DNA from 2 places in the Nocardioides dilutus genome. Region 2 is predicted to be linked to the other one. Evidence: predicted binding sites of a transcription regulator. Region 2 holds the regulator's gene; the other holds the start of a gene.
The links. The regulator LexA, encoded in region 2, represses DNA repair genes until DNA is damaged. The targets are predictions, from matches to a motif close to TCGAACANNTGTTCGA.

Region 1 (3,865 bases), on a different contig from region 2:
CCTCGGCGAACACGTCGGGGCCGAGGAAGGCACGCACCTCGGCGTCGACCCGGCCCAGCTCGGCGGCGTGCCTGAGGAAGACGTGGTCCTCGGGCGACCAGGGCTGCTGGGCGAACCGCTGTGGGTCGCCGACGCCGCCCGGCCAGGCGTGGTGGAAGTAGAGGCACGCCCCGTGGTCGATCACCCACAGGTCGCCGTGCCAGATCAGCAGGTTGGGGTTGCGCCAGGTGCGGTCGACGTTGGCGGTGAACGCATCGAGCCAGAGGACCCGCGCCGGGTCGTCCCTTTCGGGGCTCTCGCCGTCGTAGCCGAAGGCGCCCGGCAGGAAGTCCGTGCCGAGGTTGAGACCGGGACTCGCGTTGAGCAGGTCCTGGACCTCCTCGTCGGCCTCGTAGCGGGCGATCTCCGGGTCGAGGTCGAGTGCGACCATCCGAGGCGTGTTGAGGCCGAGCCGCTCGGCCAGCCCGCCGACGACCACCTCCGCCACCAGGACCCGGACACCCTGTCCCGCGCCGCGGAACTTGCACACGTAGGTGCCGAGGTCATCGGCCTCGACGAGGCCGGGCAGGCTGCCGCCCTCGCGCAGCGGGGTGACGTAGCGGGTCACGCCGATGGTCTGGATCACGGGATCGGGGTCACTTGATCGGGGCCTCGTTCTCGAGCCGCTGCCGCTGCTCGGCGACGTCGAAGTCGGCCTCGGGCCACTGCGGGTCGAGCCCGGTGAGAGCCTCGTGGAGGAGGCTGCCGATGGCCAGGTTGCGGAACCACTTCTTGTCGGCGGGGATCACGTGCCACGGCGCATGCTCGGTGTTGGTGCGCTCCAGAGCGATCTCGTAGGCCTCGCGGTAGGCCGGCCAGAGGGCGCGCTCGTCGAGGTCGCCGGGGTTGAACTTCCAGTGCTTGGTGGGGTCGTCGAGGCGGGCCAGCAGGCGCTCCTTCTGCTCCTGCGGGGAGATGTGCAGCATGCACTTGACGATCGTGGTGCCGTCGGCGACCAGCCGCTCCTCGAACTCGTTGATCGCCCCGTAGCGCCGCTCGATCTCCTCGGCCGGCGCCAGCGAGCGGACCCGGACGATCAGCACGTCCTCGTAGTGGGACCGGTCGAACACCCCGACGTAGCCGGGTCCGGGCAGCGCCCTCTCGATCCGCCACAGGAAGTCGTGGCTGAGCTCCTCCTTGGTCGGCGCCTTGAAGGAGGTGATCCGCACGCCCTGCGGGTCCATCAGGCCGACCGTGTGCTCGAGCGTCCCACCCTTGCCCGAGGTGTCCATGCCTTGGAGCACCAGCAGCACCCGACGATGGGACCCCGAGCTGCCCTCGGCGAAGAGCCGCTCCTGCAGCTCGTCGAGGTCGGCCCCCAGCGTCTGCAGAGCCGCCACCCCCGCGTCCTTGTCGCCGGTGAACCCCGGCGTCCCGTCCGCCGGGATGGCCGAGAGGTCGACCGGGCCCGGGGACAGGCGCAGGAGAGAAGCGTCAATCGTGGAGGTCACCGGGGCATTGTCGCCCAGCGGTGGCCAGCTCCTCCCGCACCACCCCGAACGCCAGCCCCGGAGGGTAGCCCTTGCGGGCCAGCATGCCGACCAGCCGCCGGGTGGCGACCTGGTCGTCGAGGCCCCGCATGGAGCGCAGCCGCTTGCGGACCAACTCGTGGGCGGCCGCCGCCTCGTCGGCCGGGTCGATCTCGTCGAGCGCCTCCTTGGCGACCTCGTCGTCGACACCCTTGCGACGCAGCTCCTGGGCCAGCACCCGCCGCGACAGCCCCTTGCCCTGCTGTCGCTGGCTCACCCACGTGCGGGCGAACGCGCCGTCGTCGACCAGCCCTACCTCCTCGAACCGGTCGAGCAGGGCGGTCGCGATCTCGCCGGGCACGTTGCGGCTGGCCAGCTTGTCGCTGAGCTCCTTGCGACTGCGCGCCCGACCGGTCAGCTGGTCGAGCAGGATGCGGCGGGCCACCGACTCCGGGTCGGCGTCGGGGCCGGCCGCATCCTCGTCCTCTGGAAGGTGCTCAGAAGGCATCGACGCCGACCGGCTCGACCGCGACCACGTCGGCCTCCGCGTCGACCGTCGGACCGACACCGAGCTTCTCCAGGATCTTCTTCTCCAGCTCGTCGGCCAGGTCAGGGTTGTCCTTGAGGAACTGGCGGGAGTTCTCCTTGCCCTGACCGAGCTGGTCGCCCTCGTAGGTGTACCAAGCGCCGGCCTTGCGGACCAGGCCCGCCTCGACGCCCACGTCGATCAGACCGCCCTCGCGGCTGATGCCCAGGCCGTACATGATGTCGAACTCGGCCTGCTTGAACGGGCTCGCGACCTTGTTCTTGACGACCTTGACCCGGGTGCGGTTGCCGACCATGTCGGTGCCGTCCTTGAGCGTCTCGATGCGGCGGACGTCGAGCCGCACCGAGGAGTAGAACTTCAGCGCCCGGCCACCGGTGGTCGTCTCAGGTGAACCGAACATCACACCGATCTTTTCCCGCAGCTGGTTGATGAAGATCGCGGTCGTGCCGGAGTTGTTGAGGGCGCCGGTGATCTTGCGCAGCGCCTGGCTCATCAGCCGGGCCTGGAGGCCGACGTGGCTGTCGCCCATCTCGCCCTCGATCTCGGCCCGTGGCACCAAGGCTGCGACGGAGTCGATGACCACCAGGTCGAGGGCACCGGAGCGGATCAGCATGTCGGTGATCTCGAGCGCCTGCTCACCCGAGTCGGGCTGGGAGACCAGGAGCGCGTCGGTGTCGACCCCGAGGGCCTTGGCGTAGTCGGGGTCGAGGGCGTGCTCGGCGTCGATGAAGGCGACGATGCCGCCGGCCTTCTGCGCGTTGGCGACGGCGTGCAGGGCCACGGTGGTCTTGCCGCTCGACTCGGGACCGTAAATCTCGACCACCCGGCCGCGCGGCAGGCCGCCGATGCCGAGGGCGACGTCGAGCGCGATGGAACCCGTGGGGATCACCTCGAGCGGGGCACGCACCTCGTCACCGAGGCGCATCACCGACCCCTTGCCGAAGGACTTCTCGATGTTGGCGAGGGCGGCGTCGAGGGCCTTCTCGCGGTCTGCTGCAGCCATGCTTGGTGCCTTCCTGATCGGGTCGGGTCGGTGCTCCTTCGACGCTAGGGAGGGCCACCGACACCGGGTCCGAGCTCACGGCCGGCTGTGGAGGGCACCTCCTGCGTCACACCTGTGGACAGGAACGTACCGAACAGATGTTCGATCCCCCGCGCGACACGCCGGGCCAGCCGGGGTCAGGCCGGAAGGGTCACCAGGAACCGGCAGCCGGCGTGACCGCCGGGGCTCTCGGGCGAGACGTTCTCGACCGTCACGACGCCACGATGCGCCTCGACGATCCCCTTCACGATGGCCAGGCCCAGGCCGGCACCCCCGCCCATGTGGACGTCGGGGGTCCGGGCCGGCGCGCCACGCCAGGCCACGTCGAAGACCCGGTGCATGTCCTCCTCCGACATCCCCCCGCACTCGTCGGTGACGCTGAGCTCCACGCCGTCGGCGACCGCCCGGGCCTGGATCTCGACGCTGCCGTCGGCCGGGGTGTGCCGGATGGCGTTCATCAGCAGGTTGGTCATCACCCGGGAGAGGCCGACCGCGTCGGCGACGACCTCGACGCCCTCCTCGACCCGGCCTCCCAGCCGCACCGACCGCGCGCGGGCCACCGGGTCGGCGCCGGCGATCGCCTCGCTGATCACGTCGTGCAGCGCCACCGGCTCGGGCGACATGGTGAGCACGCCGGCATGGATCCTGGAGAGCTCGAAAAGGTCGTCGACCATCCGGACCATCCGGTCGACCTCGGCCCGGATCTGACGGTGGTAACGCGCGGGGTCCTCGGCCATGCCGTCCTCGAGCGCCTCGGTCATCGCCCGC
Region 2 (18,295 bases):
CTCGCGCTGCTCGAAGGGCAGGTAGTCGAGGGCGAGCCGGCGGAAGATGTAGTCCATGATCGACTGGCTCATCCGGACGTCGGGGTCGTCGGTGAGGCCGGCGGGCTCGAAGCGCAGGTTGGTGAACTTCGAGACGTAGGTCTCCAGCGGGACGCCGTACTGAAGGCCGATCGAGACCGCGATCGAGAACGCGTCCATGACACCGGCAAGCGTGGAGCCCTGCTTGCCGAGCTTGAGGAAGATCTCGCCGAGCTCGCCGTCGTCGTGGGCACCCGAGGTCATGTAGCCCTCGGCGCCACCGACGGTGAACGACGTGGTGCGCGAGACCCGGCTCTTGGGGAGCCGCTTGCGCAGCGGGGCGTGGACGATCTTCTCCACGACCTTGGTCTCGGCGTCGCCCGCCATGTGGGCGGCGGCGCGGCCCTGGTCCTTCTTGGACGAGTCGGACTTGCCGTCGGACAGCGGCTGGCCGACCTTGCAGTTGTCGCGGTAGATGGCCGTGGCCTTGAGGCCGAGCTTCCAGGACTGGAGGTAGACCTCCTCGATCTCCTCGACCGTGGCGGACTCGGGCAGGTTGACGGTCTTGCTGATGGCACCGCTGAGGAACGGCTGGCAGGCCGCCATCATCCGCACGTGGCCCATCGGCTTGAGGGCCCGGGCACCCATCGCGGTGTCGAAGACCTCGTAGTGCTCGAGCTTGAGACCGGGCGCGTCGATGACGTGGCCGTGTTCGCCGATGTAGGCGACGATCGCCTCGACCTGCTCAGGCTGGTAGCCCATCTTGCGCAGCGCCCGCGGGATCGTCTGGTTGACGATCTGCATCGAGCCGCCGCCCACGAGCTTCTTGAACTTGACCAGCGAGAAGTCCGGCTCGATGCCGGTGGTGTCGCAGTCCATCATGAAGCCGATGGTGCCGGTGGGCGCGAGCACCGAGGCCTGCGCGTTGCGGAACCCGTTCTTGGCGCCGATCTCCTGGACGTCGGCCCAGGCGACGGTGGCGAGCTGGTGGACCTGGCGGTCCGCGATCCCGAGCGTGCGGACCGTGTCGTTGGCGGCCTGGTGCTTGCGCATGACCCGCTTGTGGGCCTCGGCGTTGCGGGCGTAGCCGGCGTAGGGGCCGACGACGCCGGCGATCTCGGCCGAGCGGCGGTAGGAGGTGCCGGTCATCAGCGAGGTGATCGCGGCGGCCATGGCGCGGCCGCCGTCGGAGTCGTAGCCGAGACCCATCGCCATCAGCAGCGCGCCGAGGTTGGCGTAGCCGATGCCGAGCTGGCGGTAGTCACGCGTGGTGACTCCGATCGCCTCGGTCGGGAAGTCGGCGAAGCAGATGGAGATGTCCATCGCGGTGATGATGAACTCGACCGCCTGGGCGAACCGGACGGCGTCGAAGGTGTCGTCGTCCTTGAGGAACTTGAGCAGGTTGAGCGACGCGAGGTTGCACGAGGAGTTGTCGAGCGACATGTATTCCGAGCACGGGTTGGACGCGGTGATCCGGCCGGTCTCGGGGTTGGTGTGCCAGTCGTTGATCGTGTCGTCGTACTGAAGGCCGGGGTCGGCGCACTCCCACGCGGCCTGGCTGATCTTGCGGAACAGCTCGCGGGCGTCGACGGTCTCGATGACCTCGCCGGTCTTGCGGGCGCGCAGGCCGAACTCGGTGCCGTCCTCGACCGCGCGCATGAACTCGTCGCTGACCCGGACCGAGTTGTTGGCGTTCTGGTATTGCACCGAGGTGATGTCGTGGCCGCCGAGGTCCATGTCGAAGCCGGCGTCACGCAGCGCGCGGATCTTGTCCTCCTCGCGCGCCTTGGTCATCACAAACTCCTCGATGTCGGGGTGGTCGACGTCGAGGACGACCATCTTGGCCGCGCGGCGGGTGGCGCCACCGGACTTGATGGTGCCCGCGGACGCGTCGGCGCCGCGCATGAAGGAGACCGGGCCGGACGCCGTGCCGCCGCTGGAGAGCAGCTCCTTGGACGAGCGGATCCGGGAGAGGTTGAGGCCGGCACCCGAGCCGCCCTTGAAGATGAACCCCTCCTCCTTGTACCAGTTAAGGATCGAGTCCATCGAGTCGTCGACGGAGAGGATGAAGCACGCGGAGACCTGCTGGGGAGAGGCCGTGCCGACGTTGAACCAGACCGGGGAGTTGAACGAGAAGTACTGGTGGACGAGCAGCCAGGTCAGCTCGTGCTCGAAGAGCTCGGCGTCGGCCTCGGACTTGAAGTAGCCGTTGTCCTCGCCGGCCTTGCGGTAGGTCTTGACCACCCGGTCGATGAGCTGCTTGAGGCTCCACTCGCGGGCGTCGGTGCCGACCGCGCCGCGGAAGTACTTCGTCGTGACGATGGTGGAGGCGTTGACCGACCAGAAGTCGGGGAACTCCACGCCGCGCTGCTCGAAGACCGTCTCGCCGGTCTTCCAGTTGGTCTGGACGACGTCGCGGCGCTCCCAGGTGAGCTCGTCGTAGGGGTGGACGCCCTCGGTGCTGAAGACGCGCTCGATCGTGAGCCCGGTGCCGCTGTTGGCCTTGGCACCGGCCTTGCCGCTCGAGGGCCCGTTGGACGGCCCGTTGACTACCTCGGTCATGCGCTTCTCCCCTGTGCGTCGTATCTCGATTGTTGCTGGTGCCACCGACACTCCTGGGTGAGTACGGCGGCTGGGCGAATCAAAGGTGTTGCGCCCGGTACGCCGCTTCCCCACGACGTACCGGGCGGTCTGTGGTCAGCCCGTGTTGGCGGGCTGGGGCTGGTCGGCGAGCTCGCCGACCAGCTCGGCGAGCTGCTCGGCGCGGTGGCTGCGCAGCGAGGCGATCTCGATCTCGAAGTCCTCGGCGGACTCGAAGGACTTGTAGACGCTGGCGAAGCGCAGGTAGGCGACCTCGTCGAGCTCGCGCAGCGGGGCCAGGATGGCCATGCCGATCTCGTGGGCGGGGAACTCGGCCTGCCCGGAGCCGCGCAGCGCGTCCTCGACCGCCTGGCCCAGGCACGCGAGGTCGTCCTCGGTGACCGGCCGGCCGTTGCAGGCCTTGCGGACACCGGCGATCGCCTTGTCGCGGCTGAAGGCCTCGGTGGCCCCGGACCGCTTCACCACCGTGAGCTGCATCAGCTCGAGGGTGGTGAACCGCTGCTCGCACTCGGCGCACACCCGGCGGCGGCGGATCGAGCCGCCGTCCTCGGCGACCCGGGAGTCGAGGACCTTGGTGTCGGTGTTGCGGCAGAACGGGCAGTGCATCCTCGGTCCTCCTCTCGTGACGGTCGTGGGCGCGCTTCAACGACCCGGCGTCGGGCGTCCTGGAACTGTGGATAACGGGCGTTTCCCTGTGTAGAACAACCGGCTAGCTGTGCGACCTATGCCCCGATCTGGGGACTAGATGTGGATAACTACACCGGTGTAAGTACTACATCTAGTGGTGACGGTACGCCCGTGGGGTCGGGCCACGCAAGACCCCGACCGGCTCTTTTTTGATCTGGGTCACACTCCGTGCGTTTGCGCAGGTCAGAGGGCCTGGCCCGGCTTCCGGACCGGCGTGTCGAGGCTGTGTCGAGGCCGTGTCGGGACTGCCGCGTGGCGCACCGGCACCGAGCGGCCCGGCGGGCCAGAATGTCGAGGTGGCAGGCCGGGCGGAGCCCAAGCGGGCGGGCGCGCGTCGCGGCGAGCGCCGCCGGCGCGGGATCCAGCCGCAGCTCGTTGGGATTGCCGCCGCCTCCGTCCTCGCACTGGCCGCCTGGGGCTTCCTGGTGTGGGCCGCTATCGACTTCGGCCGCACCGCGCGCGGCGGTGACAGCCAGGCCTGGATCTTCCTGGCGGTCGCCTCGCTCGGCGCGGTGGCGTGCCTGTTCCTGTCGCTGATGCTGGGCACGCTGCTGCTGCGCAAGCTCGGGGTCCTGGAGGAGAAGAAGCCGCACAAGCACTGACCGCTAGCGGTCCGCGAGCCGCCTGACGAACTTCAGTCCCGACCACGTGTCGTCGACGGCGGCGACCTTGACGTCCACCCACCCGAGCTCGAGGCCGAGGTCGCGCACCGTGTTCTCGTCGAGGTCGCTGGCGATGCCGTCGGGGTTGCGCGGCGTCTTCTGCGCCGCCTTCTTGGGCCAGCACACCCACACCATGCCGGCGGTCGTGGTGCGGTCGAACAGCGTCGGCAGCCTCCGGGCGAGACCGGCGTACGTCGTGTGGAAGGTCAGCGTGACGTCGACGCCGGCCGGCAGGCGGCGTACCACCCGGGCGCCACCGGCGTCGAGGTCAAGGGCCTCCGGCGCGCCGTCGAAGAGGACTACGTGGTCGTCCTTGATGCCGATCTTCTTCGCCAGTGGGGTGCCTGAGTAGCCGGCCATGACCCGATAGTCCCAGCCCCGGCTCACCTGGTCTCGAGACGGTCGCTGCGCGACCTCCTCGACCACCGACAAGCCGCAGGGGCGGAGCCCCCGGCTCCGCCCCTGTTCTTCCCCGGCCCGCCAGCCGGGGTCGAAGCGGCTGGCGAAGTCTTGGTGTGGCGATCAGTCGGCCGGGACCACCAGACGCTGGCCGGCGGAGAGCATCCCGGAGTCGAGGGCGTTGAGCCGCTCGATGCGGGTGATCATGGCCTGCACGTCGCCGTCGTCGGCAAGGTCGGCGGCGATGCCCCAGAGCGTGTCCCCGGTGCTGACGGTCACGACCCGGGTGGGCTCGGGCGTGCCGGCCTCACCGGTGGCGACGGAGCCGGCCGCGACCAGGATGCCGATCGCGAACGCCAGCACCAAGGAGAGCAGGAAGACCACGACTCGCCCACGACGCGTCAGCCGCACCGTCGATCGGGGCGATCGGGGCGCGAGCGGGACCGGGCGGAACGCCGGGCCGATCGTCAAGGTGCTCATCGTGACCTCCAGGGGAAGGGGTGGTCGGTCTGGTCTCAAGTTCTAGAAGGGACCACCGACAGTGGCCCTTTCGAGATCAGCGGTTCGATCAGACGTTCGATCGAACATGTGTACGAGAGTAGAGCACCTGTTCGAACAGAATCAAGCACCGCGCGAACATTTGTTCGAACGGCGTGTCGCCCTCAGGCGGACAGCAGGGCTAGCGGGTCCGGCGGCTCCCCTGGAGCTCGAACAGCTTCATCGCCGGGCCGGCCTGGGAGGGGATCAGGCTCCCGAACCGCATCACCGGGGCCCGCCATCCTGGGATGGTCCTGACCACCCGCCGACTGCCGACCAGCCCGACCGCAGCCGTGGCGACCTCCTCGGGGGTCAGGAGCCGGCCGCCGGACCTGACCAGCTTCTCGGCCTTGCCGCCGGCCATGCCATGGACCATCGGCGTCGCCGCCCCGTCGGGGCACAGCGCGTGCACCCGGACGTTGGGAGGCGTCTCGAGGTGGACCGACGTCGCGAGCGACAGCACGGCCGCCTTCGTCGCGGCGTACGCCGAGAGGTTGGGCACGGGCCCGAGCGCCGACAGCGACGAGGTGATGACGACGTCGCCGCCGGCCGCCCCGAACGCGTCGACGGCGGCACGGGTGCCCCAGATGACCCCGAGCAGGTTGACCGCGACGGTGGTGTGCACCTGCTCGTCGGAGAGGTCGACGAGGTCCTGGTCGAAGGCGACCCCGGCGTTGTTGAACCACGCCGTCAACGGTCCGTGCCGCCCGGCGGCCTCGGCGACCGCACGGTGCGATTCGGGGTCGCGGACGTCCTGGGCGATGCCCTCGGCGGCGCCGATCTCGGCGGCCGTCCGTTCGGCGCCTTCACCGTCGAGATCGGTCACCACGACCCGATGCCCGCGGGCGACCATCTGCTCGGCGATGGCACGGCCGATGCCGCGCGCTCCCCCGGTGACGACACAACTGTTGGTGCTCATGCCCGGCAGTCAAGCAGCAACCTCGCAACCCTTGCGGACTCGACGGCGGTCCGCTGGACTGCCCGGAACCAACCCAAGGAGCCCGCAGTGAGTGCTCGTCGCAGTCGACTCGTCCCCGTCCTCCTCGCCGCGGTGCTGCTGGTCGGCGCCGCCAACCTCGGGGCCTTCGCCGCCACCGGCGGTCCGCTCCTGCTGGGCAAGGGCAACACCGCCAGCAAGACCACCAAGCTCAAGACAACCGGCAACGGCGCGGCGCTGTCGCTGAAGAGCAAGGGCGGCAGGGCGCCGCTCAAGGTCTCCAACTCCACGAAGGTCACCAAGCTCAACGCCGACCTGGTCGACGGGCTCGACAGCACTGGGCTCCAGACGAAGAGCTACGTCTACGAGCTGACCGCCATCGGCCTCAATGCCGTCTACGTCACGTTCGCGCTCCCAGGGCTGCCCTCGGGTCGCTACCACGCGAGCTTCTCCGTGTCAGCCAACATCGGCGGTTCGCCGGCGCTCTTCGCCTGCTTCCTGCTGACCGGGACGGAACCCAACGTGGTCGTCCCCGTGGCCGCCGCCGGGATCGATGCGGGGAGCGGCAACTGGTTCGTCAGCGGCAGTGGCTACCTCGACACCACCACCGCGACGTACCGGCTTGCGTGCCAGCGCGCCGGCGGCACGACGGTGACGATCCCCAATGACTCGCGATACCCGGCCCGACTCGTGCTGACCAGGGTGGACGACGTCACCGCCACCAACAGCACCGGTGTCGGCGGTGTCGAACCCCGGCCGTGACGCCCGGTCGGCTCGGGAGACGACTAGTCCGATCGGGTCATGGCGCGAAGTGGGGCTCGTGCGTTCGACTGGTGGCCCAACGACCTTAGGAGAGGCTCCATGCCCCACATCCGTGCCCGTCTCGGGACGATCCTGCTCTGCACCGGCCTCGTCGTCGGCGCGGCCAACGTCGGCGCGTTCGCGGCGACCGGTGGCCCACTGCTGCTCGGCAAGAGCAATGTCGCGAACAAGGCGACCAAGCTCAAGAACACCGGCAACGGACCGGCGCTGAAGCTCAAGAGCAAGGCCGGCAACGCGCCATTCGCCGTGTCGAACAAGACCAAGATCAAGAAGCTGAACGCCGACCTGGTCGACGGGCTCGACGGGACCGCCCTGCAGACCAAGGCCTACCGCTACGAGCTCAGCGGCACCTCGGCCGGGGCCATCATGCGCTTCGCCCTTCCTGGGCTTCCCCCGGGCCGGTACGTCGCGAACTTCTCGATCTCGGCCACGGTCCCCGGCGGCACCGTCTTCTTCGGGTGCATCCTGGACAGCGGAGCACCGTTCGCCAACGGTCAGGTGGCAGCGCTCGGAGCCACTGGAGGCGGCGACACGTGGTTCGTCAACGGGGGCGGGTTGCTCGACACGACCGCAGCGGCCTACACCGTGACCTGCCAGTCGAGTGGGGCCGCTTACACCATCCCCGTCGTCCTGCCGTCTCACATCGTGCTCACGCGTGTGGACGACCTGACGAACGCTGGGTCGACCGGCACGCCGCGTACCTCGTCGAGGCCCGGGTTCGGCGGCTGACCGAGAGACGTTCAGGCAGTCGTTTGAACGCCGGTCGCCATGCGCCCCTTGGTGGGCGCATGGCGACCGGCGTCGGGCCCCTGTCACCTCGGGTTCACGCCGGGGCCCGGACGACACGCCCGTTCGAACAGATGTTTGAACATATGGCGCCGGGCGCCCTACCCTGGCCGCATGGCTAGCAAGGTCTCCCAACTGCCCGACGGTCCTCCCGACGCGACCGGGCTCACCCCACGCCAGCAGCGGATCCTCACCCACCTCAAGGAGTCGATGGAGGCACGCGGCTACCCGCCGAGCATGCGCGAGATCGGCGAGGCGGTCGGGCTGACCAGCTCCTCGAGCGTCGCCCACCAGCTCAAGGTGCTGGAGGAGAAGGGCTATGTCCGCCGCGACCCCAACCGGCCGCGCGCCCTCGAGGTGTTCCTGCCCGAGCTGATGGCCGCCCGCCGGTCGATCTCGGCCGCCGAGGAGACGTCCTACGACGAGACCGGGGTCGGCGACGCGATGCCGCCGGCCACCTACGTGCCGATGCTCGGCCGGATCGCGGCCGGTGGTCCGATCCTCGCCGAGGAAAACCTGGAGGCCGTGTTCCCGCTGCCGCGTGACCTGGTCGGTGAGGGCCAGCTGTTCATGCTCGAGGTGAGCGGTGAGTCGATGATCGACGCCGCCATCTGCGACGGCGACTACGTCGTCGTACGCCAGGAGCAGACCGCCTCCAACGGCGAGATCGTCGCCGCGCTGATCGACGGCGAGGCGACGGTCAAGACGTTCCAGCGCAAGGACGGCAAGGTCTGGCTGCTGCCCCACAACGACGCCTTCGAGCCGATCGACGGCACCCACGCCACGATTCTCGGCAAGGTCACCGCAGTCCTGCGCCGCGTCTGAGTTTGCGTCTGGTTTCGGTCCCTCAACCCGCACGTCGATGTCGCCGCCGCGGGGTAAGGTCAGCGGGTCGCGCCGACCGGTCACGGGGACCCGTTCGCTCGGCATTCCTTTCCACCTTCGAATCGGAGACCTCATGCCTCACTCCGCTCTCTCCCGGGCGGCAGCCACCATGGTGACCGTGGTGGCGCTCATTGGAGCGACCCTCGCCGCACCGAGTGCCGTGGCTGCTGACCGTGGCGACCTCTCGGGCGACACGTCGTCACGTGCGGCCAACCAGGCCCTGTCTCGCGCCCAGACCGCGCTCACCGGCAAGGGTGGCGACGCGACGATGGCGCTGCGCGACCTCTGGCTCCAGCGTGACAACCTCTCCGCCGCCGACCGCGCGGCCTACGCCAAGCTCGCCGGCCGGCCCGTCAAGCCGGAGACGATGGCCCTGGGCAACATCCGAATCCACTACAACTCCCTCGAGATGAACCCGGCGGCGTTCAGCCCCAACGACGTGCTCAACACCTCGGTGAGCGTGGCCCAGGCCTACGCCGGCGCCGGCTACCGCCAGCCCCTGCCCGACGGCAGCCTCGGCGGGGACTCGCTGACCGACATCTACGTCGACACGCTTCCCCAGGGCCTCTACGGCTACTGCACGACCGACCAGAAGAAGCAGACCGGGCCGGGCCGGTTCGACGTGTGGGCCTACTGCGTGGTCGACAACGACTACGCCGGATTCCCCCTGACGCCGATCCAGAACCTCCAGGTGACCGTCGCCCACGAGTACTTCCACGCCACGCAGTTCGCCTACGACATCGCCGACGACGGCTGGGCCATGGAGGCCACCGCCGCCTGGGCCGAGGACGAGCTCTACGACGGCGTCAACGACAACGTGCAATACCTCGCCGACAGCCCGATCACCGACCGCAAGCGGTCGATCGACAAGTTCGGCGGGCTGTTCCACTACGGCGTGTGGATCTGGTTCCGCTACCTCACCGAGAAGTTCCGCGCCGAGAAGGGCGGGATGCCCAAGATCATCCTCGACTTCTGGAAGGCCGCCGACAGCTCCAAGGGCGCCAAGAAGGACAAGTACTTCACCCAGGGCATGGCCCAGGTCCTGAAGAAGAGGCCCTACAAGAGTTCGGTGGACAAGGAGTTCGCCCTGTTCTCCGCCGCCAACCAGCGGGCACCCCTCTTCTACGAGGAGGGCGCGGCCAACAACTACCCGACCGCGAAGATCAACGGCAAGAAGAAGCTCAACAAGGGTCAGGCGAAGGCGTTCACCGCCAAGCTCGACCACCTGTCGGCGGCCGCCTACCGGTTCACCCCGAAGGGCAAGGCCAAGAAGCTTCAGGTCGCGATCGCCGGCGCCCCGAAGGTCCAGGGCACCCGCGCGGTGGTGACGACCTACCTGGCCAACGGCAAGGTCAAGACCAAGTACGTCGCGATCAACGCCAAGGGCCGGGGCGCGGTCACCGTCGGGTTCAAGAAGAGCGCGGTCAACTTCGTGGACGTGACCCTGGTCAACGCCAGTGTCCGGTTCACGCAGTGCTACGTCCGGAGCACGCCGTTCTCGTGCTCGGGCAAGCCGACCGACCAGGACAAGCGCATCACGGTGCTCAGCAAGGCGGTCTGACCGCAGGCATCACAGCAGCACCCAGCACCGCCCCGGTGGGATTCGTCCCGCTGGGGCGGTGTGCTTTGCCCGGCGGCTCGGCGGCGTACGCCGGGTGAACTCTCGGTGACTCCGGTCCCAGAAGCGTCACGCACCCGCCGTCTGGTCGTTGAATGCGCTGTGACCTCGACCGACCCCGCCCACCACCTTCCCCGCCGCACCCTGCTCGCCGGCAGCGCCGTCGGCGCCGTCGGCGCCGGAACGGTCGCCCTGGCAGGCGGCAGCGACGCGGTGGCCGGTCCGAACCGGGCAGGCGCCCGCTACTTCCAGCACGGCATCGCCTCGGGAGACCCGCTGCCCGACGCGGTCCTCCTCTGGACCCGGGTCACCCCGACCAAGCGGGCCCTGCCGGGCTCGGGCAAGGGGCCACGGGTCACAGTCCGTTGGGAGGTCGCCAAGGACCGGCGCCTCCGCCGGATCGTCCGCCGAGGCAGCTTCGAGACGGGCCCCGGCCGCGACCACACGGTCAAGGTCGACGTGACGGGGCTGACCCCCGAGACCTGGTACTACTACCGCTTCCGGTTCCGCGACGGCACCAGCCGGGTCGGCCGCACCCGGACCGCACCCAAGCCCCAGGCCACGCCGGACCACCTCCGCTTCGGCGTGGTGTCCTGCGCCAACCTCCAGGCCGGCTGGTTCACCGCCTACCGGGCCCTGGCCAGGCGCACCGACCTGCACGCCGTGCTGCACCTCGGTGACTACCTCTACGAGTACGCCCCGGGTCAGTACGGCTACGGCTTCGACGAGACCGACATCCGCCCGCACGAGCCGGCCCACGAGATGGTCTCGCTGGGGGACTACCGCCAGCGGCACGCGCAGTACAAGCTCGACGCCGACCTGCAGGACCTGCACGCGGCCTACCCCTGGATCATCACCTGGGACGACCACGAGGTGACCAACGACCAGTGGGGGGCGGGCGCGGAGAACCACACCCCGGCCACCGAGGGCGACTACGCGGCCCGCCGGGCGCGGGCACACCGCGCCTACGACGAGTGGATGCCGGTGCGGATGGACGGGACCGCGCGGCTGCGCGACGGCGCCCGGCTCTACCGCCGGCTCCGGTTCGGCCGGCTGGCCGAGATCAGCATGCTCGACCTGCGCAGCTATCGCAGCGAGCAGGTGCAGACCGCCGCGCCCACGCCGGTGCCGGCCGCCGAGGCGGAGGTCAGCGACCCGTCCCGCACCATCACCGGCAAGCAGCAGCTGCAGTGGCTCAAGGACTCGCTCGACCGGATCGGCCCCCAGTGGAAGGTGATCGGCAACCCGGTGATGATCGCGCCGGTGACCTTCGCCGGCGTCCCGGACCAGATCCTCGGCCCGATCAACGACGTGACCGGGCTGCTGCCCGAGGACGGCCTTCCCTACAACGTCGACCAGTGGGACGGCTACACGGCCGACCGGCGCGAGGTGTTCAAGCACATCCGCAACCACGGGGTCGGCGACGCGCTGTTCGTGACCGGCGACATCCACTCTGGCTGGGCCTGCGAGCTGCCCTACGACCCGGCGTCCTACCCGGCCGGGGACTCGGCCGGCGTCGAGTTCGTCTGCTCGTCGGTGACGTCCAACAACCTCAAGGACATCACCGGCTCCCCGCCCCGGACCTCGAGCCTCGCCGTCGAGGCGGTGATCATGGCCAACAACCGGCACGTCAAGTACCTCAACTTCGACGACCACGGCTACTCGGTGCTCGACATCACCAGCCAGCGCGCGCAGATGGACTGGTTCGTCATCGGCGACCGGGCCGACCCCCACACCACGGTCACCTGGACCAGGTCGATGGCCACCAAGGCCGGCACCGGCAAGCTGCACGAGGTCGACGGGCCGGTGGGCGAGTGACCACGCCGTTCGCCGACGGGCCGTTCGCCCAGGGCCTCGCCGCCATCAGCACGGGCCGCCGCACGCTCCTCACCGCGGGGACCGCCGGGGTGTTGCTGTCGACCGCCGCGCCGTCGTACGCCACGAAGGGCAAGCCCAAACGGCGCAAGCGGCGCGCCTACGTGCTGGTCGTCGACGGCTGCCGACCCGATGAGATCGACGAGGGCCTCACGCCCAACCTCCTGGCCCTGCGCGACGCCGGGCTGCGCTATCCGCGGGCCTCCTCGATGCCGGTGATGGAGACCATCCCCAACCACGTGATGATGATGACCGGCGTCCGTCCGGACCGCAGCGGCGTGCCTGCCAACGAGATCTTCGACCGCACCATCGGCGAGGTGCGCACCATGGACCGGGCCGACGACATCAGGGTCCGCACCGTCATCGAGCGGCTCAACAAGGCGGGCTACCGCACCGGCACGGTGCTCAGCAAGGAATACCTCTACGGCGTCTTCGGCGAGCGGGCCACCGCCCGCTGGGAGCCGCAGCCGATCGTGCCGGTCTCCGGGCACGCGCCCGACCAGTTCACCATGGACGCCGCGCTGGCGATGCTCGACGAGGTCGACCCCCACCTGATGTTCGTCAACCTCGGCGACATCGACCGGATGGGACACAGCGACCTCACCGGACCGCTCGGGCTCAAGGCCGCACGACGCGCCGCGCTCGCCTCGACCGACACCCAGGTGGGGCGGTTCGTCGACGAGCTGAAGTCGTCGGGTCGCTGGGAGCGCTCGATCGTGATCGTGCTCGCCGACCACTCGATGGACTGGTCGGTGCCCCACAACGTCGTGTCGCTGTCGTCGGCGCTCGAGGCCGACCCGCTGCTGGCCGGCAAGGTCCAGATCGCCGACAACGGCGGGGCCGACCTCCTCTACTGGACCGGGCCCGACTCGGAGAAGGGCGCGGCGATCGCCCGGATGCGCGCGGTAGCCGGCGGCGTGCCCGGCGTGCTGGCGACCCACGCCCAGACCAACCGGTGGCTGCGGGTCGGGCCGGAGGCCGGTGACGTCGTCGTCTTCTGCAAGGCCGGCTGGCGGTTCAGCGACCCCGACCCGGTCACCGCAAATCCGATCCCCGGCAACCACGGGCATCCCGCCACCCGCAACATCCCGTTCTTCATCGGCGGCGGCTCCCCGGTCGTCCCGCGCGGCAAGGCCTCGCCACGGCACGCCCGCACCGTCGACGTCGCGCCGACCGTGGCGGCCTACTTCGGCGTCGGCAAGCCCAAGGGGGGCTACGACGGCCACGACCGGCTCCAGTAGGCAGCTCAGTTTCGTCGGCCGGCCGACGAAACCCGTGCCGGGACGACGAAGTTTCACCGTCCCGCCGAGAGTTCTGTCGGCCGGCCGACGAAACTCGCCGCCGTCTCAGTCGGTCCTGCCGGCTGCCAACCGCGCCAGCGCCTTGCGGACGACCTGCGGATCCGTGGTCGTCCACATCGGCGGCAGGCTGGCGCTGAGGAAGCGGCCGTAGCGAGCGGTCGCCAGCCGCGGGTCGAGGACCGCGACCACACCCTTGTCGGTGGTCGTGCGGATGAGGCGGCCGGAGCCCTGCGCGAGCAGCAACGCGGCGTGGGTGGCGGCGACCTGCATGAAGCCGTTGCCGCCCGCCTTGTCGGCGGCCCGCTGCCGGGCACTCATCAGCGGGTCGTCGGGCCGCGGGAACGGGATGCGGTCGATGAGCACCAGCTGGCACGTCTCGCCCGGCACGTCGAGCCCCTGCCACAGCGAGAGCGTGCCGAACAGGCAGGTGTGCGGGTCCTCGACGAACTGCTTGGCCAGCTCGGGCAGTTGCGCGTCACCCTGCGCCAGCGTGGTGAGGTGGGGCAGCCGCACCCGGACCTCCTCGGCGGCGGTCTCGGCCGCGCGGCGGCTGGAGAACAGGCCGAGGGTGCGGCCGCCGGCGGCGTCGACCAGCTCGACGATCTCGTCGAGCTGAGCCTTGCCCAGCCCGTCGCGTCCAGGCGGTGGCAGGTGCTTGGCGACGTAGAGGATCGCCTGGCGGCCGTAGTCGAACGGGCTGCCGACGTCGATCCCGCGCCAGGGCAGCACGTCGTCGGTGCGCTGCCCCGGCTCGCCGTCGAGGACCAGCTCCTTGGGCTTCAGCCCGAAGCTCGTGGCCACAGTGCTGAAGTCGCCGCCGAGCCGCAGAGTCGCGCTGGTGAACACGACGACCTTGTCACTGAGCAGCTTGTCGCGCATCGGCCCCCAGACCTGGAGCGGGGCGACGCACAGCCGCGGCGGGATCCGGTCGCCTCCTTCCGCCAGCCAGAGCACGTCGGCCTCGCTGAACGCCGCCATCCGGTCGGCGGTCGCGAACAGCTCCTGCACCGACCCCTTGGCCTGGGTCAGCCCGGCGTCGGCCTCGCCGGACGAGTCGGACTTGGGGTAGGCCGACAGGCAGGCCCGAGCCGTGTCACGGACCAGCACCAGCGCGTCGCGCAGCGCATCCGGCGGCACGTCGATCCGGCCCGGGTCGATCTCGCCCATGACCACGCGCAGCAGGTCGCCGGCGTCGGCGAGGTCGTTGGCCTGCTCGCCCTCGACGTGCCGCTGGGACCGTTTGGCCGCGCGGTCGACGTCGGCGGGCAGCAGCTCGTCGGTGGCAGCCTGGGTGATCCGGGAGGTGAGCTCGTGGGCCTCGTCGATGACCACCGCGTCGTAGTCGGGGATCATCGGCACCCCCTCGATCGCGTCGATCGCGAGCAGCGAGTGGTTGGTGACGACCAGGTGGGAGCGCTGTGCCTTCTCCCGGGCCAGCTCGGCGAAGCACTCGGCCCCGAACGGGCACTTGGCCGCCCCCAAGCACTCGCGGTGGCTCACCGAGACCTGCCGCCACTCACGGTCGGTGTGGCGCGGCGCGTTGTCCCGCTCGCCGCTCCCCTTGCTCTCGACCTCCTCCTCCGCCCAGGCCCGCAGCTCGAGGACCTTGGTGGCCATCGAGCCGACCGGTGCTTCGATGAGGACGCCCTGGTCGTCGGGCACGCCCTCGCGGATCCGGTGCAGGCAGGCGTAGTTGGAGCGCCCCTTGAGCACGGCGTAGGACGCGTCGACGCCCGGCAGGTCGCCGACCGCCTCGACCAGCCGCGGCAGGTCGCGCTCGACCAGCTGGTGCTGGAGCGCCAGGGTCGCGGTGGCCACGACGACCCGGCTGTCGTGCAGCAGGCTCGGCACCAGATAGGCCAGCGACTTGCCGGTGCCGGTGCCGGCCTGGACGAGCAGGTGGTCCCCACCAGTCAGCGCGTCGGCAACCGCCTCGGCCATCCGCAGTTGGCCCTCGCGGCGCTCGCCTCCGAGCGCGTCGACCGCGGCCGCCAGTACGCCGGCCACCGAGCCGGCGACAGGGGTCTCGGTGCTGGTGGGCGCGGTCACCCGCAAACCCTAGTTGCCGCTGCCGACTGTCCCGGCGCTCTCTCCACCGACGGGGATCTCGGGCTCCACGGACAGGGCGATGTACGCCGGGGTGGCCTGGTCGGAGGCGTGCTGGGGGTGGTGGTCACCACCGGGTTCGCCCTCAACCAGGGCTGGGGAGTGGTGTACCCCTGGGAGCCGGGATCAGTCCACCTCGAAGGCCGGCACGCCCCCGGCGCACTGGGCGTGCACCTCTACCTCGTCGAACACCTCCCCGGTGGCCGAGCGGGCGGCGACCCGGTCGTCCTCCTCCTCGGTGAGCTCGAACTTCACCGACAGCTCGTGGGGGCCGCGGTCGTCGACCTCGACCCGCCAGCCGTTGTGGGGTTGGGCGGCAACCAGCGAGATCTTCGTGCCGGTACAGGACGCGACCACCCGGCCGGCGGCGCCCTGCCAGGTCTTCCGATGGGTCTCGGCCGGCGGCGGGGCGGTGGTCTCGGTGGGGGTCCCGCTTCCGGTGTCGGTCTCGGTGGGCGTCGGGGCAGGTGTGTCGGTGGGCGCCGGTGTGCCGCTCTCCGTGGCGCCGTCCGAGGGCAACGGCGACGGCGACGAGGATGACGGCGACGACGACGACGACGGCGACGGCGACGACGCTGCGGACCCGCTGGGGTCGGCGACCGCCGACGCGGCCAGCGTCTCCCTCTCCGGCTCCCCCACGTCCCGTCCCGCCTGCGCCACGATGGTCCACACCAGCGTGGAGCCGACCGCCACGATGGCCAGCCAGCCCACGACAGCGAGGTAGAACCGCCGACCGCCGTTCATTAGGTTCTCCTTGCTGGTTGGGCGCTGGGGCGAAGGTCTAGCGTCCCAGCATGGCGCGCGTCCTGCTCATCGAGGACGACGCCGCGATCCGCACCGCGCTCATCCGCGGCCTCGAGGAACGAGGCCACGCGGTGCTGTCCGCCGGGGTGGGCCTGGCCGGGCTCGAGCAGGTGCTGGCCGACCGTCCCGACGTCGTGCTGCTCGACCTCGGGCTCCCGGACGTCTCGGGCCTCACCTTGGTCCTCATGATCCGCGCCGCCAGCCCGGTGCCGATCATCGTGATCACTGCCCAGGACGACGACCCGACCATGGTCCAGGCACTCGACAGCGGCGCCGACGACTACGTGGTCAAGCCGTTCGGAATCGACCATGTCGAGGCCAGGATCAGGGCGGTGCTGCGCCGCGCCGCCCCTGCGGCGGAGGCGGCGCCGTTGCGCGTCGGCGAGCTGGTCATCGACGAGGCGAGCCGGGTCGCCACCCTGGCGGGGCGCCGGCTCGACCTGGCCCGCAAGGAGTTCGACCTGCTGCTGGCCCTCGCCCACCGGCAGGGCCAGGTGGTGTCCAAGCGCGAGCTGCTCGCCGAGGTGTGGCAGCAGGCCTACGGCGGCGCCGACCGCACCGTCGACGTGCACCTGTCGTGGCTGCGCCGCAAGCTCGGCGAGACCGCCGCCGAGCCGCGCTACCTGCTCACGGTGCGCGGGGTGGGCGTGCGCCTGGTCGACCCTCTGCACGAGAGCCGGCCGTGAGGCGCCGGATCTCGTTCCTCGTGCTGGCGACGACCTCGGCGGTCGTGGCGTCATTCGTCATCCCCCTCTGTCTGCTGGTGCGCACCCTCGCGGAAGACCGGGCGATGGCGATGGCCGACCAGGAGGCGCGCAACGTCGCGATCCTGGTCGCCGGGCTGAACCTGGACGACGAGCTGCGCACGCTGGTGGCCGACCTCGACGAGCACTCGGCACCCGAGACCGTGGTGGTGACCAGCGAGGGCGAGGTGATCGGCGGGGAGGCCTCGCTCGCGACCGACCCGGAGGTCGCTCGCGCCATGGACGGCCAGGCGTTCACGGTGGTCGACGGCGAGGGTGGCCGGGTGCTCCTGCCGGTGGTGATGCGGGACGGCACCGCCGTGGTGCGCAGCCGGGTGAGCAGCGAGCAGCTCACCGCCGGAGTCGGCCGGGCCTGGGCCGGCATCCTCACGCTGGGCGTCATCCTGATGCTCGGCGCCTGGCTCATCGCTGCCCGGCTGGGCCGACGGATCAGCGAGCCGTTGCGGGAAGTGGCCGGTGTCGCGCACGCGCTGCGGGAGGGCGATCTGGACGCCCGGGCCGAGGTCCGCGGGACGGAGGAGACCCAGGAGCTCGCCCGCGCGCTCAACGGTCTGGCCGAGCGGACGACCGAGCTGCTGGCCGCCGAACGGGCCGTCGTCGCCGACCTGTCCCACCGGCTGCGGACTCCGGTCACCGCGTTGCGCCTCGACGCCGAGAACGTCGAACAGCCCGAGGTCGCCGCCCGGCTCGCGGAGCACGTCGCCGCTCTCCAGCGCACCGTGGACGCGATCGTCAAGGAGGCGCGACGCCCGGTCCGCACCGACCTCGCGGCGACCTGCGACGCGGCCACGACCATCCGCGACCGGGTGGCCTTCTGGGCGGTCCTCGCCGAGGACCAGGGACGACGCCTCACCGTGCGCACCCCCGACCGCCCGGTGCCGGTCCCTCTGAGCACCGACGACCTCGCCGACGTGGTCGACGTCCTGGTCGACAACGTCTTCTCGCACACCCATGAGTCCACGGCGTTCGCAGTGACCCTCGACGTTGTTCGCGGGGAGGCCGGCGACGAGGCCGTCCTCGCGGTGACCGACACCGGCAAGGGGCTGGATCCCGGCGTGCGCCGCTCCGGCAGCACCGGGCTCGGGCTCGACATCGTGCAGCGCACCGCCCGGTCGGTCGGCGGCAGCAGCACGTATGCCTCGGGCCCGACGGGGACCCGGGTCGAGGTGCGCCTGCCCTTGCGGCCAGGCTCCTGACCCGGTCACCGCGGGGTCAGTCGTCGTCGCCCTCGTCCTCGTCGCCGTGGTCGTCGCCCTCGTCGTGGTCGTCATCGTCGTCCTGGTCGTCGCCGTGGTCGTCCCCGTGGTCGTCCCCGTGGTCGTCGCCGTGGTCGTCGTGGTCGGCTCCGTCGTCATCGTCCTGACCCCCGGACCCGGACCAGTGGTCGTCGTCCTCCCCGCTCTGGGCGTGGCTGGAGGTCCCGGTGGAGACACTGGTCGGCGCCGGGAGGACCACTGTCTCCACGACCTCGGTGACGCACTTCTTGCCCTCCC

Region 1: a site for LexA is predicted at 3,188-3,203, ahead of recA (recombinase RecA). Genes of this name have one in related genera too.

The regions. Positions count from the first base shown of each region.
Region 1 covers NZ_BAAGYA010000003.1:308,281-312,145, reverse strand. Annotated here, with positions in the region: gene ACYVC6_RS17195 (HipA family kinase) at 1-625, opposite strand, end outside; gene ACYVC6_RS17190 (polyphosphate kinase 2 family protein) at 636-1,508, opposite strand; gene ACYVC6_RS17185 (regulatory protein RecX) at 1,474-2,016, opposite strand; gene recA (recombinase RecA) at 2,006-3,058, opposite strand; gene ACYVC6_RS17175 (sensor histidine kinase) at 3,235-3,865, opposite strand, start outside.
Region 2 covers NZ_BAAGYA010000002.1:163,175-181,469, reverse strand. Annotated here, with positions in the region: gene ACYVC6_RS10390 (vitamin B12-dependent ribonucleotide reductase) at 1-2,580, opposite strand, end outside; gene nrdR (transcriptional regulator NrdR) at 2,716-3,225, opposite strand; gene ACYVC6_RS10380 (hypothetical protein) at 3,603-3,908, shown strand; gene ACYVC6_RS10375 (DUF3052 domain-containing protein) at 3,912-4,328, opposite strand; gene ACYVC6_RS10370 (LysM peptidoglycan-binding domain-containing protein) at 4,491-4,847, opposite strand; gene ACYVC6_RS10365 (SDR family NAD(P)-dependent oxidoreductase) at 5,047-5,823, opposite strand; gene ACYVC6_RS10360 (hypothetical protein) at 5,911-6,603, shown strand; gene ACYVC6_RS10355 (hypothetical protein) at 6,703-7,392, shown strand; gene lexA (transcriptional repressor LexA) at 7,564-8,274, shown strand; gene ACYVC6_RS10345 (MXAN_6640 family putative metalloprotease) at 8,408-9,895, shown strand; gene ACYVC6_RS10340 (alkaline phosphatase D family protein) at 10,055-11,770, shown strand; gene ACYVC6_RS10335 (alkaline phosphatase family protein) at 11,767-13,068, shown strand; gene ACYVC6_RS10330 (ATP-dependent DNA helicase) at 13,174-15,177, opposite strand; gene ACYVC6_RS10325 (hypothetical protein) at 15,361-15,978, opposite strand; gene ACYVC6_RS10320 (response regulator transcription factor) at 16,029-16,724, shown strand; gene ACYVC6_RS10315 (sensor histidine kinase) at 16,721-17,998, shown strand; gene ACYVC6_RS10310 (hypothetical protein) at 18,015-18,295, opposite strand, start outside.